One region of the Azospira sp. MPR-LB4 genome, then DNA from elsewhere that is predicted to be linked to it. Evidence: predicted binding sites of a transcription regulator. Region 1 holds the regulator's gene; the other holds the start of a gene.
What was found. Region 1 encodes HrcA, which represses chaperone genes, less so after heat shock. Its sites were predicted from a motif close to TNTTAGCACTCNNNGNCNNNGAGTGCTAANA; they were not measured.
Positions count from the first base shown of each region.

Region 2: a site for HrcA is predicted at 1,288-1,318, ahead of AC3QLZ_RS08175 (co-chaperone GroES). Genes of this name have one in related genera too.

Region 1 covers NZ_CM179521.1:957,343-964,480, reverse strand. The annotation lists gene AC3QLZ_RS04385 (methyl-accepting chemotaxis protein) at 1-1,433, opposite strand, end outside; gene AC3QLZ_RS04380 (FG-GAP repeat domain-containing protein) at 1,475-2,542, opposite strand; gene trxC (thioredoxin TrxC) at 2,608-3,051, opposite strand; gene hemH (ferrochelatase) at 3,113-4,216, opposite strand; gene hrcA (heat-inducible transcriptional repressor HrcA) at 4,216-5,244, opposite strand; gene AC3QLZ_RS04360 (NAD kinase) at 5,373-6,251, shown strand; gene recN (DNA repair protein RecN) at 6,255-7,138, shown strand, end outside.
Region 2 covers NZ_CM179521.1:1,748,855-1,755,992, reverse strand. The annotation lists gene AC3QLZ_RS08180 (NACHT domain-containing protein) at 1-578, opposite strand, end outside; gene AC3QLZ_RS08175 (co-chaperone GroES) at 1,401-1,691, shown strand; gene groL (chaperonin GroEL) at 1,734-3,383, shown strand; gene AC3QLZ_RS08165 (YaiI/YqxD family protein) at 3,633-4,076, shown strand; gene AC3QLZ_RS08160 (potassium-transporting ATPase subunit F) at 4,582-4,674, shown strand; gene kdpA (potassium-transporting ATPase subunit KdpA) at 4,671-6,479, shown strand; gene kdpB (potassium-transporting ATPase subunit KdpB) at 6,490-7,138, shown strand, end outside.

The DNA of each region.
Region 1 (7,138 bases):
AGGCCGTGGCCCACTTCAGTGACGGAGCCGTTGGCGGCCTGCAGGATGTCGGCCACGTTGGTGACCGAAGCCTGGCTGGAGGACAGGTGGCCCAGGCCCTCTTCGATGGCCCGCCGCACATTGACCGACTGGGCCGAGAGGGTTTCGGTGATGGCATCGATCTCGCTGGCGGAGCGGGAGGACTTCTCGGCCAGTTTGCGCACCTCGTCGGCCACCACGGCGAAGCCCCGGCCCTGCTCGCCGGCCCGGGCCGCCTCGATGGCGGCGTTGAGGGCCAGCAGGTTGGTCTGCTCGGCGATGTCCTTCACTTCCTGGGTCATCTTGTTGATGGCGTCGGTGTTGCGCACGAACTCATTCACCGACTCGGCCATTTCCTTGACCGTCTGCTCCACGTTGTTCATTTCCTCGAGCAGGTGGCCCAGGCTCTTGTTGCCCTCCTCGGAGCGCTTCAGGCTTTCCTGAGACTGCTGTTGTACGTGCTCGGCGCTCTGGGAAATGGCGGCGATGGACGACACCATCTGTTCCACGGCGGAGGCGGCAGTGACGGACTTCTCGTTCTGCTGGTGGGAGCCGTCGGCCACCTGGGAGGCGCTCTGGGCCAGGGCATGGGCCTTGGCGGAAACCTCGGTGGCGGACTGGCTGACCTGGCGCACCAGGGTGGAGAAGTTCTCCATCACCTGATTGAAGACGGTGGCGGCCAGGCCCACTTCGTCCCGGCCCTTCACTTCCAGGCGGCGGGTGAGATCCCCTTCGCCGGTGGCGATGTCCTGCAGGCCGTGGGTCAGATGCTCGATGGGAATGGTGACGAAGTGGCGGATGAACAGGTAGATCACCGCCAGCAGCAGCAGGCTGGCACCGAAGGCGGCGGCAGCGATCTTCAGGCGGAAGGCGTTGACCTCGGCGTCCACCTTGTCGAGGGAAACCTTCATGCTGACCAGGCCGAGGACGGACCCTTCCGGCACCTGGTGGCACATGATGCAGTTCTTGCCCAGGTAGTTGGTGGAAGCCAGGGTGGGGGTGACCACCCGCAGGTAGGTGGCGCCGTTTTCTTCATGCACGGCGGTATAGGCCTTGCCGCTCTGCATTGCCTGTTGCTCGATGCTGTCCATGGGACGTTTGTCCTTGGTGTCGGGGCCGAAAATCTTGCTCACGGCTTCGCCGCGGACCACGTGCAGGTCCTTGATGACGGAGAGCTGCTTGATCTGGTCGAGGAAGACTTCGCGCTGGCCGACGGTGCCGGTGATCATCATGCCGGTGAGGCCGGCCATGGTCATTTCGTGGATGCTGCCGGCAAAATCCTTGGCTTGGCCGATGGCTGTTTCCCGATTGACTTCGGATTCCCAGACGATCATGCCTGTCCATACGGCAATGAGCATGAACCAGATGGCTGCGGTGAGGCGCACCCAGATTTTCAAATCGGCGATACGAGCCATAATCTCCCTTGGTCCTCGGCTTTAATTTGTCGGTCCTGCCGCTATACAGTCAAGTCCAGTTGTTGGATCGAGCCAACGCCTCCATTCTGCTGTAAAAACACGCCGGAAGCCAGCACTGAAGCCTGTAGCCGGTTCTGCGCCGTCTTCACCTCGAAGGGGGTGGCCAGATGTTGCAGGCCGATGGCGCCCACGCCCTTGTCTGCCAGGGAAAGTAGCTGGTCCCGGCCAGCCCCGTCTTTGATCCAGATTCTTAACTGTTCGAAAATGGGGTCGTTCTCGTCGATCCAGCCGTTGCGGTCGGCGTCGTAGGCGGCCAGTTCGGCAAAGCCGTCGCCGCTGCGGGTGCCGAACAGCTCGCCGCCGTCCGTGGCGCTGCCGTTGCCGTCCTTGTCGAAAACCAGGAAACCGCTGCCGCCGCTGGTGAAGTTGATCATGTCGTCCTTGCCGTCGCTGTCGATGTCGAAGGCGAAGCGCTGGTCGGTCAGCTGGGCGGCGGTGCCGGCGAAATTGAGCACCAGGGGGTCCTTCTTCACCGCGTCGCCGGCGCGGAGGCTGACGCTGCTTTCCTCGTGGTAGAGCCGGCTCATGGCCAGGTTGAGGTCGAAGCTGATTTCCTTGCCGTCGCTGGTGCGCACCACCCCCTGGGCGGAGAAGGTGGTCTGCTCCATTTCCGTGTAGGACTCGTGGTGGTCGTATTCCACCCCGTAGCCGGCCTTGGCCGGTGCTGCGTCGGCCGGTACGCCGCCCGCTGCCTGGCCGCCCGCAAGCGTGCCCGTTTCGGCGCTGAGATCGGTCTGGCTGAGGAGCTCGATCTTGCGGCCGGTGAAGTACTCGATCAGGGTCTTGAGCAGGGCCAGCTTGGGGTCCAGCGTCTCTTCGGCCTTGGCGCCGGCAGCCTCCACCCCGTCCTGGGCCTGGGCCGCCAGGGCTTCCGGGGACAGGCTGACACTGGTGGCCGGCGATGTCGGGGAGGCTGTCGCCAAGTCGCCGTTGCCTTCGAAGTCGGGTCGCCGGTCGCCGACCCAGACGCGCAGGCTTTCGCTGACTTCATGGTGTTGCAGGCTGGCATGGCTGGCGGCCATCTGGACGTCGGTAGAGGCGATTTTCATGGGAGGCTCCGGGTGGCGGGTGGCTACCTCGTCTACGGCCTCCCGGAGCAAAGGTTGAGGCGTTTCTACACGTCCACGCTGCGCAGCCAGCGGATCAGGTTGGCTGCATCCATGGCGCCGGCCTGGCGGGCCACTTCCCGGCCGCCGCGGAAGAGGGCCAGGGTGGGAATGCTGCGGATGCCGAAGCGGGCGGCCATGGCCGGTTCGGCTTCCGTATCCAGCTTGAGCAGGCGGTAATGGGGTTCCAGTTGCCGGGCCGCCTGGGCGAAGGCGGGAGCCATCATGCGGCAGGGGCCGCACCAGGGGGCCCAGAAATCCACCAGCAGGGGCAGGTCGGAGCGGCCCAGGTGAGCCTCCAGGGCGGCGCTATTGACTGCCAGGGGCTCGCCGGTGAACAGCGCTGCCTTGCAGCGGCCGCAGGTGGGCTGTTCGGTCAGGCGCTGGGTGGGCAGGCGATTGACGGCCTGGCAGTGGGGGCAGACCAGGTGCAGGGATTCGGGGGCGGCCATGGCGGGCTCCTTGATTAGACTTGTCTAATATGGAGACGCCGCCCCGGTCTTCAAGAGGGGGTCAGCGGGAGGCGCCCCGGGCCTGGGCCCGCAGGGCGCTTTGTTCCAGGGTCGCCTGGTCCGGGGCTTCCCGGGTAGGCCAGCCTGAAAGGTGCGTCGTGACGATGTCGGCGAGGGCCTCGATCCAGTCCGGCCGCTCGTTGAGGCAGGGGATGTAGCCGTAGGTCTTGCCGCCGGCAGCGAGGAAATCGGCCTTGCCCTCCATGGCGATCTCCTCCAGGGTTTCCAGGCAGTCGGAGGTGAAGCCGGGGCAGATGACGTCCACCCGTTCCACCCCTTCCTTGGCCAGCCGGTGCAGGGTGGGGGCGGTGTAGGGCTGCAGCCATTCGGCCTTGCCGAAGCGGGACTGGAAGCAGATTTCCACCTGCTCCTTGGGCAGGCCCAGGGCTTCGCTGAGCAGGCGGCCGGTCTTCAGGCATTCGCAGTGGTAGGGGTCCCCCAGTTCCAGGGTGCGTTTGGGGACACCGTGGAAGCTCAGCATGAGACGGTAGGAAGGGCCGGGCTGGCCGTTCTCCGCCCAGTACTGGCGCACGCTGGCGGCCAGGGCGGCGATGTAGCCGGGATGGTCGTGGAAATTGCGCACGGCGCGGATTTCCGGCTGGTTGCGGCTCTGCTGCAGCCAGGCGTAGGCCGCATCCAGGGCGGTGGCCGAGGTGCTGCCGGCGTACTGGGGATAGAGGGGCAGCAGCAGGATGCGGGTGCAGTTCTGCTGCTTCAGCCGCTCCAGGGCATCGGCCACGGAGGGCTGGCCGTAGCGCATGGCGTAATCCACCACCAGGCGGTGGCCGGCCTGGCCCAGGGCGCCCTTGAGCAGCTTGGCCTGGCGTTCCGTGTGTACCCGCAGGGGCGAGCCTTCGGGCAGCCAGACGGAGGCGTACTTGGCCGCCGACTTGGCGGGGCGGGTGTTGAGGATGATGCCGTTGAGGATGGGCCACCAGATGAGGCGGGGAATCTCCACCACCCGGGGGTCGGAGAGGAATTCCTTGAGATAGCGGCGCAGGGCCGGCGCCGTGGGGGCGTCGGGGGTGCCCAGGTTGATCAGCAGAACCCCGGTCTGGGGGGCGGTGCCATGCTTGAATTCGGGTTCCGGACGGAAAAAGGGCATCAGGTATTGGCCTGGTAGGTAAGGGCGGAGGAGAGCAGCTTGGCGGTGATGTCTACGATGGGGATGACCCGCTCGTAGGCCATGCGGGTGGGGCCGATGACGCCGACGGAACCCACCACCTGGCCATTCACCTCGTAGGGGGCGGTGACGACGCTGCATTCGTCCAGGGGCGCCAGGCCCGATTCGCCGCCGATATAGATCTGCACACCGTCGGCGTTGTTGGAGATGTCGAGCAGGCGCACCAGGCCGGTCTTCTGTTCGAAGAGGTCGAACAGCTCCCGCAGCCGCTTCATGTTGGAGGAAAGTTCCTCCACTTCCAGCAGGTTCTTCTCGCCGGAGATGACGTACTGGCTGGCGCTGTCGTTCAAGGCCTGGTTGCCGGCCTCCAGGGCCGAGGCCATGAGGATCTTCAGGTCGTCCTGCAACTGCTGAATTTCGCCGGTGAGGCGCTGGCGGATTTGGTCGAAGTCCAGGCCGGCGTAATTGTGGTTCAGGTAATTGGCCGCCGTTGTCAGCTCCGACGGCGAGTAGGGCCGTTCGGTGAGCAGGATGCGGTTCTGCACGTCGCCGTCGGTGGTGACGATGATGAGCAGGATGCGCTTTTCCGAGAGGCCGAGAAACTCGATCTGGCGGATGGTCGGCGTCTTGCGCCGCGGCGTCACGACGATGCCGGCAAACTGGGTCAGTTCCGAGAGCAGGTGGGAGGCGTTGCCGATCAGCTGCTGGGGCTGGGTCTGGATCAGCTGCCCTTCCATCTCGTGGATCTGGTTTTCCTGCAGGGGCTGCACCGCCAGCAGGCTGTCCACGAACAGGCGGTAGCCCCGGGGCGTGGGAATGCGGCCGGCGGAGGTGTGGGGGCTGGCGATGAAACCCTGTTCCTCCAGGTCCGCCATGACGTTGCGGATGGTGGCCGGCGACAGGTCCAGCCCGGAGAAGCGGGAGAGGGCGCGGGAGCCCACCGGTTGGCCTTCGGCGATGTACCGTTCGACCAGGGTCTTGAGCAGGATGCGGGCGCGGTTGTCGAGCATGAATCGATTTTACCGAAAATCGCCGGGGCCGCCAGGAGTTGCATCCGCGCCGTGCCGCCGGGGGCGGGGGGTTTTGTGGTTTAATGCGGGCCATGAAAGGCTCCGGTCACCATTCCCCTTCGCGTCCCATGGCACTTCCCCGCACCATTGCCCTGATTGGCAAATACCACAGCCCGGAAATTGCCGAATCCCTGCGTTCCCTCGGCCAGTATCTGAGCGAGCGGGGCGTCTCGGTGCTGGTGGAGGCCGATACGGCCGCCAATGTGGGGGAAAGCCGCTGGATGACCGGCGATTTCCAGTTCATCGGCGCCCATGCCGACCTGGCCATCGTCCTCGGCGGCGACGGCACCATGCTCAATGCCGCCCGCCACCTGGCCCGCTACAAGGTGCCCCTGGTGGGCGTGAACCAGGGTCGCCTGGGCTTCATGACCGACATTGCCCGCTGCGACATGCTGTCCTGCATGGAAGACCTGCTGGACGGCCGCTTCGTGCCGGAGGAGCGCCTGATCCTGGACGCCGAGGTGATCCGGGACGGCAAGGAAGTCTGCGCCAACCAGGCCCTCAACGACGTGGTGATGGACAAGGGCGCCATCGGCCGCATGATCGAATTCGAGCTGTTCATCGACGGCGAGTTCATCTACAACCTGCGGGCCGACGGCCTCATCATCTCCACTCCCACCGGCTCCACCGCCTACGCCCTCTCGGCCAACGGCCCCATCCTGCACCCGACCCTGGGCGGCATCGCCCTGGTGCCCCTCTGTCCCCATTCCCTGACCAACCGGCCGATCACGGTGTCGGACCGCTGCGAGATCGAGTTGCGGGTGATCCAGTCCGCCGACGCCCGGGTGCACTTCGACGGCCAGGTGGCCTTCGACATCCGTCCCGACGACTGCGTGCGCATGCGCCGCTCCGCCTACAACGTCTGTTTCCTGCACCCGCCCGGCTACAGCTACTTCGCCATGCTGCGTCAGAAGCTCCACTGGAGCAAACGTCCCAAGGGGCCCTGAACCATGCTGCAACGTCTGAACATTCGCGATTTCGTCCTGGTGGACCGGCTGGAGCTGGATTTCCAGGGCGGCTTCGGCGCCCTCACCGGCGAGACCGGCGCCGGCAAGTCCATCCTGGTGGACGCCCTGGCCTTCGTCCTCGGCGAGCGGGCCGACAGCGGCCTGCTGCGGGCCGGGGCCGAGAAGACCGAAGTGGGGGCCGAGTTCGACATCCGTGCCCTGGCCGAACTGAAGTCCTGGCTGGCGGAGAACGACTTCGCCGCTGACGACGACCTGCTGCTGCGCCGCATCCTGGATGCGGGCGGCCGTTCCCGGGCCTACATCAACGGCTCTGCCGCCACCCTGCAGCAACTGCGACAGGCCGCCGAATGGCTGGTGGACATCCACGGCCAGCACGCCCACCAGTCCCTGTTGCGGGGCGAGGCCCAGCGCCAGCTGCTGGACGCCCATGCCGGCCATGCCGACCTGGCCCGCAGCGTCGGCGAAGCCTGGCGCACCTGGCGCGACGCCCGGGATTCCCTGGACGCGGCAGCCGAAGGCGGCGAAGCCCTGGCCCGGGAGCGGGAACAGCTGGAATGGCAGGTGCGGGAACTGGAGACCCTGGCCTTCTCCGCCGACGAGTGGGAAAGTCTCAACCAGGAACACAAGCGCCTGGCCCATGCCGCCTCCCTGCTGGAAGGAGCCCAGTTTTCCCTGGGCCTGCTGGCCGAAGGCGAGGGGGCCTGCGAAGCCCAGGTGCGTGCCGTGGCCTCCCGTCTCGACGGCCTGGCCGAATACGATCCGGCCCTGAGCGAAGTGGCCCAATTGGTGCAGTCGGCCGAAGCCGAGCTGGCCGAAGCCGTCAGCGCCCTGCGCCGCTACGCCGACCGGGTGGATCTGGACCCGGC
Region 2 (7,138 bases), 790 kb from region 1:
GGGCACCATTGGCTGATCAGCTCGCGCAGGTGGCGTTCGAGCTGGGCGGAGAAGTCCGCGGCATCTCGGAAGGTGTGCACGAAGCCAGCGTGCCGGTCATCGTCCATGAAGGGCGGCGCGGCGAAGAAGGCTTCAAGGCGCGCCAGCTGTTCAGAATCGGGGCAGGGCTCGGCAAGCGGCTGCTGACGATAAACATAGAGGTGTGGCTGCGGGGCGCCTCGGCGGCGGGCGTCCCAGGCGCGGTGAAATTCGTATTCGGTGCCGGAACCAAAGGCTTTGCCATCCGCTTTCCTGTACACGGGATCGTCAGCCGGCAAGGGGGTACCGAAACGGCAGCGGAAGACGCCCACGTAGACCTCGCAGGCCTCCGGCACCGGCAGCCGTTGGTTCACCGAGGTCTGAGGGGACTGGTGGGCTTCCATGGGAATGCCGCCTTGCCAATCCCAGGCGACGACTTCCAGTGTGGCGAAGTGCTTGACAAGGGGATCGTCGTTTAGCCTTCCGACGACCGCGTGGGCCGCCTGCCGCTCTGCAGTGCAGTCGCCCGGCGATGAAAGGAAAATCTCTATTGAACGCATCCTTGTGACAAACACCGGTCGGGTTATTCGATGAGCCTCGCTGCTGCCGGGGCCGGGTGTTCATGCACGGCGTGGGACCGCCTTATGCTGACCTGTGCAGGAGCAGCAGGGTCGGGAGCCCGATCCCTGATCGCCCCCTGAACCGTCAAAGCCTCGCCAGCCTCCTGCTCGTGTCGGCGCACGTCTAATAGTATCCAGCGGTGCACCTTGAATTTTACCCAGGGAGTTTAGCCGATCGTCATGGTGATGGCTGTTGGTGAGTGTAACACTGCTTGACGACCAAAATCTCGTACTACGGCGGGCAGTTTGCAGTTGCGTGGGGCAACCCGCGCAGGGCGTAACCCGAAGCGCGTTTGCGACGTCGAATACGCGGTCGACCTTGGTGGTCACGAGGCGCAACTTGCCTTCGCGGTTGCAAGCCATTCTCAGCCGCGCCGCATGCGTGTCGATCGCCCTTTTATAGCGGCTCTGTTAAGCACAGCTGCCGGTCAAATGACAGGGGGCGACCGCATCGGCCGAGGAAGAGCCCGTCAGATCAGCGGCTGTATCTCAGCCTCAGCAGTCGTTCGACCGGGCATCCTCGCACATGATGTGCGGTGGGGCCTCGCAAGAGGTTCGGAGGTTCAAGTTATCTTGCGAAAGGTCCAAGTTCGGTTGCGAACGAAAATTGTGTCTGGCCGCCCTTGAAATCGAAGGGGGGCGCCCCTATTATTAGCACTCGCTCGGGGTGAGTGCTAACAGGCCAGGCCTTCACCACCCCGCCTGACCGGGCCGACAGGCCCCTGAATCCCTGCAATAACTTCGTTACAAGGAGCTATCCCTATGAAAATCCGTCCCTTGCACGACCGTGTGATCGTCAAGCGCGTCGAAGCTGAGCGCACCACCGCTTCCGGTATCGTCATCCCCGATTCCGCCGGTGAGAAGCCCGATCAGGGTGAAGTCCTGGCCGTTGGCCCCGGCAAGCGTGACGATTCCGGCAAGCAGAACGCCCCCGACGTGAAGGTGGGCGACCGCGTCCTGTTCGGCAAGTACGCCGGCCAGACCGTCAAGGTGGACGGCCAGGAACTGCTGGTCATGCGCGAAGAAGACATCATGGGCGTGGTCGAGGCCTAAGCCTCTCCCCCTTTCCCATTCAACAGATTCTGGAGAATTTCAATGGCAGCTAAAGAAGTCAAATTCGGTGATTCCGCCCGCGCCCGCATGGTCGAAGGCATCAACGTCCTGGCCGACGCGGTCAAGGTGACCCTGGGCCCCAAGGGCCGCAACGTGGTGCTGGAGCGCTCCTTCGGCGCCCCCACCGTGACCAAGGACGGTGTGTCCGTGGCCAAGGAAATCGAACTGAAGGACAAGTTCGCCAACATGGGCGCCCAGATGGTCAAGGAAGTCGCTTCCAAGACCTCCGACCTGGCTGGTGACGGCACCACCACCGCCACCGTGCTGGCCCAGGCCATCGTGCGCGAAGGCATGAAGTACGTGGCCGCCGGCATGAACCCGATGGACCTGAAGCGCGGTATCGACAAGGCTGTCGCCGCCACCATCGAAGAGCTGAAGAAGATTTCCAAGCCCTGTGCCACCACCAAGGAAATCGCCCAGGTCGGTTCCATCTCCGCCAACTCCGACGCTGACATTGGCACCATCATCGCCAATGCCATGGAAAAGGTCGGCAAGGAAGGCGTCATCACCGTTGAAGACGGCAAGTCCCTGAATAACGAACTGGACGTCGTCGAAGGCATGCAGTTCGACCGCGGCTACCTGTCCCCCTACTTCATCAACAACCCGGACAAGCAGATTGCCGTCATGGACAATCCCTTCGTCCTGCTGTTCGACAAGAAGATCTCCAACATCCGCGACCTGCTGCCCGTGCTGGAACAAGTCGCCAAGGCCGGCCGTCCCCTGCTGATCATCGCTGAAGACGTGGAAGGCGAAGCCCTGGCCACCCTGGTGGTGAACAACATCCGCGGCATCCTGAAGACCGTGGCCGTCAAGGCTCCCGGCTTCGGCGACCGTCGCAAGGCCATGCTGGAAGACATCGCCATCCTGACCGGCGGCCAGGTGATCTCCGAAGAAGTGGGCCTGACCCTGGAAAAGGCTACCCTGGATGACCTGGGCCAGGCCAAGCGCATCGAAGTGGGCAAGGAAAACACCACCATCATCGACGGCGCCGGTTCCGAAGACGCCATCAAGGCCCGCGTGGCCCAGGTGCGTGCCCAGATCGAAGCCGCCACCTCCGACTACGACCGCGAAAAGCTGCAGGAACGCGTGGCCAAGCTGGCCGGCGGCGTGGCCGTGATCAAGGTGGGTGCTGCCACCGAAGTCGAAATGAAGGAAAAGAAGGCCCGCGTCGAAGACGCCCTGCACGCCACCCGCGCTGCCGTTGAAGAAGGCATCGTCCCCGGCGGCGGCGTTTCCCTGCTGCGCGCCCGCGCCAACCTGGGCAACCTGAAGGGCGACAACCATGACCAGGACGCCGGCATCAAGATCGTGCTGCGCTCCCTGGAACAGCCCCTGCGCGAAATCGTTGCCAACGCCGGCGACGAGCCTTCCGTGGTGGTGAACAAGGTGGTTGAAGGCAAGGGCAACTTCGGCTTCAACGCCGCCACCGGCGAGTACGGCGACATGGTGGAAATGGGCGTGCTGGACCCCACCAAGGTCGAGCGCACCGCTCTGCAGAACGCCGCTTCCGTCGCCGGCCTGATGCTGACCACCGACTGCATGGTGGCCGAGCTGGCCGAAGACAAGCCCGCCGCCGGCATGCCCGACATGGGTGGCATGGGTGGTATGGGCGGCATGGGCATGGGCATGTAATTCACCCCTGCCAGCATCTGCTGCAAAAAAGCCCGGCTTGAAACCGGGCTTTTTCTTTTGGGATTGCCTGCCGACACCGCCGCAGCTCCGCCGGCGGGGCTCCTTCTGCCGGTGCCAGCGGCACTCCCGTCCGGCGAAGTTCCCCGGTCCCGGTTCCGGGCGGCGGACGGAATCCGGCCCGCCCCGCTGCCAGTTGGGGGCGCTTGCGGTAAGCTGCCGGCCATTCTTCCCATTCGGAACCCGCTGACCATGCAAATCTGGGTCGATGCCGATGCCTGCCCCAAGGCCATCAAGGAAATTCTCTTCCGCGTGGCGACGCGCACCCAAATCCTGGTCACCCTGGTGGCCAACCAGGCCCTCTACGCGCCGCCCTCGCCCTACCTGCGCAGCATCCAGGTGCCCAAGGGCTTCGACGTGGCGGACAACGAAATCGTCGCCCGGGTGGCGGCGGGGGATCTGGTCATTACCGCCGACATTCCCCTGGCAGCGGAAGTCATCGCCAAGGGCGCCCGGGTGCTGACGCCCCGGGGCGAGCCCTACGACAAGGGCTCCATCCAGGCCGCCCTGTCCATGCGCAATTTCATGGATACCCTGCGCTCTTCCGGCGTCGACACCGGCGGCCCTGCCGCCATGAGCCAGTCCGACCGCCACGCCTTCGCCCAGCAACTGGAGCGCCTGCTGCCCCGGGGCTGAGGCGCTCCGGTTCCTTCCGTTAGAACCGCCGCAGCGGCGCCGTTGGCGGCGCCCGTCCCTTTCCTTTCGGCGTAGCCGGTCCCGGAGAGCCCCGTCCGAAGGCAGTGTCGCGGCAGGCCCCGTCGTCCTTCATTTCCTCTTGCCGCCGGGTGTCATGGCGCCCCGCCCGAGCCTGCGCTCCTCCTTCCCGCACGTTGTCTCTGCTCTCATCGCCTCAGCTGGGAGGCAGCAAGGACGGGCATTTCGGCTATGGCTGCCTGAAGATGGCCGTCCCTATTGCCTTTTCAGCCAGGTCTTGAAGCCGGTCCGGCGTCTTTACGCCATCTTAACGAGCCCCTCCCCAGCTTTAGCAAGGTCTTGATTCCTCCCCGCCTACAGTTCGAGCGTGATGTTCCATCTGCATACGGAGGATTTCCATGGACCTGTTCTACATCGGCCTGGCCATCGGCTTCTTTGCCCTGACGGCCGGCCTGGTGGCTTATTTCGACCGCTTGCGGAGGTCGTGATGGCGCCCCTTTACCTGATCGCCCTGGCGGTGGCCGGCGGCCTCTTCGCCTATCTGCTGGCCGTGCTGTTCTACCCGGAGGACTTCTCATGAGCGCCAACCTCCTGCTGCAGTACGGCTTCTTCTTCGCCGTCCTCTTCCTCCTGGCCTGGCCCCTGGGGCTGTACATGGCCCGCATCTACCGGGGCGACCTGCCGGCCTTCGTGGCCTGGCTGCGGCCGCTGGAGAACTTCTGCTACCGCCTGGCCGGCGTGCGTCACGGCGACGACATGGGCTGGCGCCGCTATGCCGGCGCCGTGCTGGCCTTCAGCCTGCTCGGCGTGCTCGCCGTCTACGCCCTGCAGCGCCTGCAACTGTGGCTGCCCTTCAATCCCCAGGCCATGGCCAACACCACGCCGGATCTGGCCTTCAACACCGCTGTCAGCTTCGTCACCAACACCAACTGGCAGGCCTACGGCGGTGAGACCACCATGAGCTACCTGACCCAGATGCTCGGCCTGGCGGTGCAGAACTTCCTTTCCGCCGCCACCGGCATGGCCGTGGTGGTGGCCCTGATGCGGGGCTTCCAGCGCAAGGAGGCCGGCGGTATCGGCAATTTCTGGATCGACCTGGTGCGCTCCACCCTTTACGTGCTGCTGCCCCTGTCCCTGATCCTGGCCCTCGCTCTGGTGGGGCAGGGCGTGGTGCAGAGCGTGGCGCCCTACGCCAGCGTGCCCCTGACCCAGGCGGTGGACTATGAACAGCCCAAGGTCGGCGCCGACGGCCAGCCCGTGCTCGACGCCGCGGGCAAGCCGGTGCTGGAAGCAGCCACCGCCAGGGAGCAGACCCTGGCCCTGGGGCCGGCGGCCAGCCAGATCGCCATCAAGCACCTGGGCACCAACGGCGGCGGCTTCTTCAACGCCAATTCCAGCCATCCCTACGAGAACCCGACCCCGGTTTCCAACCTGCTGCAGATGCTGGCCATCGTCCTCATCCCGGCCGCCCTCTGCTTCACCTTCGGCCGCAGGGTCGGCGACCTGCGCCAGGGCCTGGCCATCCTCGCCGCCATGACCGCCATCCTGGTGGCCCTGCTGGCGGTGGAAGTGTGGGCCGAGCAGGCCGGCAACCCCCTGTTCGAACGGCTCGGTATGGCCACCCAGGGCAGCGAGCTGATGGCCGGCGGCAATATGGAAGGCAAGGAGGCCCGCTTCGGCATCAGCGCCACCTCCCTCTTCGTCACCGTCACCACCGCCGTTTCCTGCGGCGCCGTCAATGCCATGCACGATTCCCTCACGCCCCTGGGCGGCCTGGTGCCGATGTGGCTGATGCAGCTGGGCGAGGTGGTCTTCGGCGGCGTCGGTTCCGGCCTCTACGGCATGCTGGTGTTCGCCATCGTCGGCGTCTTCGTCGCCGGCCTGATGATCGGCCGCACCCCGGAATACCTGGGCAAGAAGATCGAGGCCTACGAGATGAAGATGGCCGCCGTGGCCATCCTCGCCACGCCCCTGGCGGTGCTCCTCGGCACGGCCCTGAGCCTGATGCTGGAGGCGGGCACCGCGGGCGTCTTCAACCCCGGCGCCCACGGCTTCTCGGAAGTGCTGTACGCCTTCTCTTCCGCCGCCAACAACAACGGCAGCGCCTTCGCCGGCCTGGGGGCCAACACGCCCTACTACAACACCGCCCTGGGCCTGGCCATGCTCTTCGGCCGCTTCACCATCATCGCCGCGGTGCTGGCCATCGCCGGTTCCCTCGCCGCGAAGAAGCGCATTCCCCCGTCCGCCGGCACCCTGCCGACCCATACGCCCCTGTTCGTGGTGCTGCTGATCGGCACCGTGATCGTGGTCGGCGCCCTGACCTTCCTGCCGTCCCTGGCCTTGGGGCCGGTGGTGGAACACCTGCAGATGGTCGGCGTCCGCTAAGGAGTCCTCGATGAAAACAACAAGCCAATCCCTCTACGACCGGGCCCTGCTGCAAGAAGCCGCCTGGGAATCGGTCAAGCGCCTCTCCCCCCGCTACCAGGTGAAGAACCCGGTGATGTTCGTGGTCTGGCTGGGCAGCCTGCTCACCACCGGCCTCTGGCTCCAGGCCCTGGCCGGGGAAGGCGAGGCCCCCGCCGGCTTCATCCTGGCCATCACCCTGTGGCTGTGGTTCACCGTGCTCTTCGCCAACTTCGCCGAGGCCGTGGCCGAGGGCCGGGGCAAGGCCCAGGCCGCCGCCCTGAAGGGCCTGAAGAAGACCGTGTGGGCCAAGAAGCTGCGGGAAGCCCACGCCGGCGCCCCCTTCCACACCGTGCCCTCGGAAGACCTGCGCAAGGGCGATGTGGTGCTGGTCCAGGCCGGCGACGTCATTCCCGGCGACGGCGAAGTGGTGGAAGGCGTGGCCTCGGTGGACGAATCGGCCATCACCGGCGAATCGGCCCCGGTGATCCGGGAGTCCGGCGGCGACTTCAGCGCCGTCACCGGCGGCACCCGGGTGCTCTCCGACTGGCTGGTGGTGAAGATCACCGTCAATCCGGGGGAGACCTTCCTCGACCGCATGATCGGCATGGTGGAAGGGGCCAGGCGGCAGAAGACGCCCA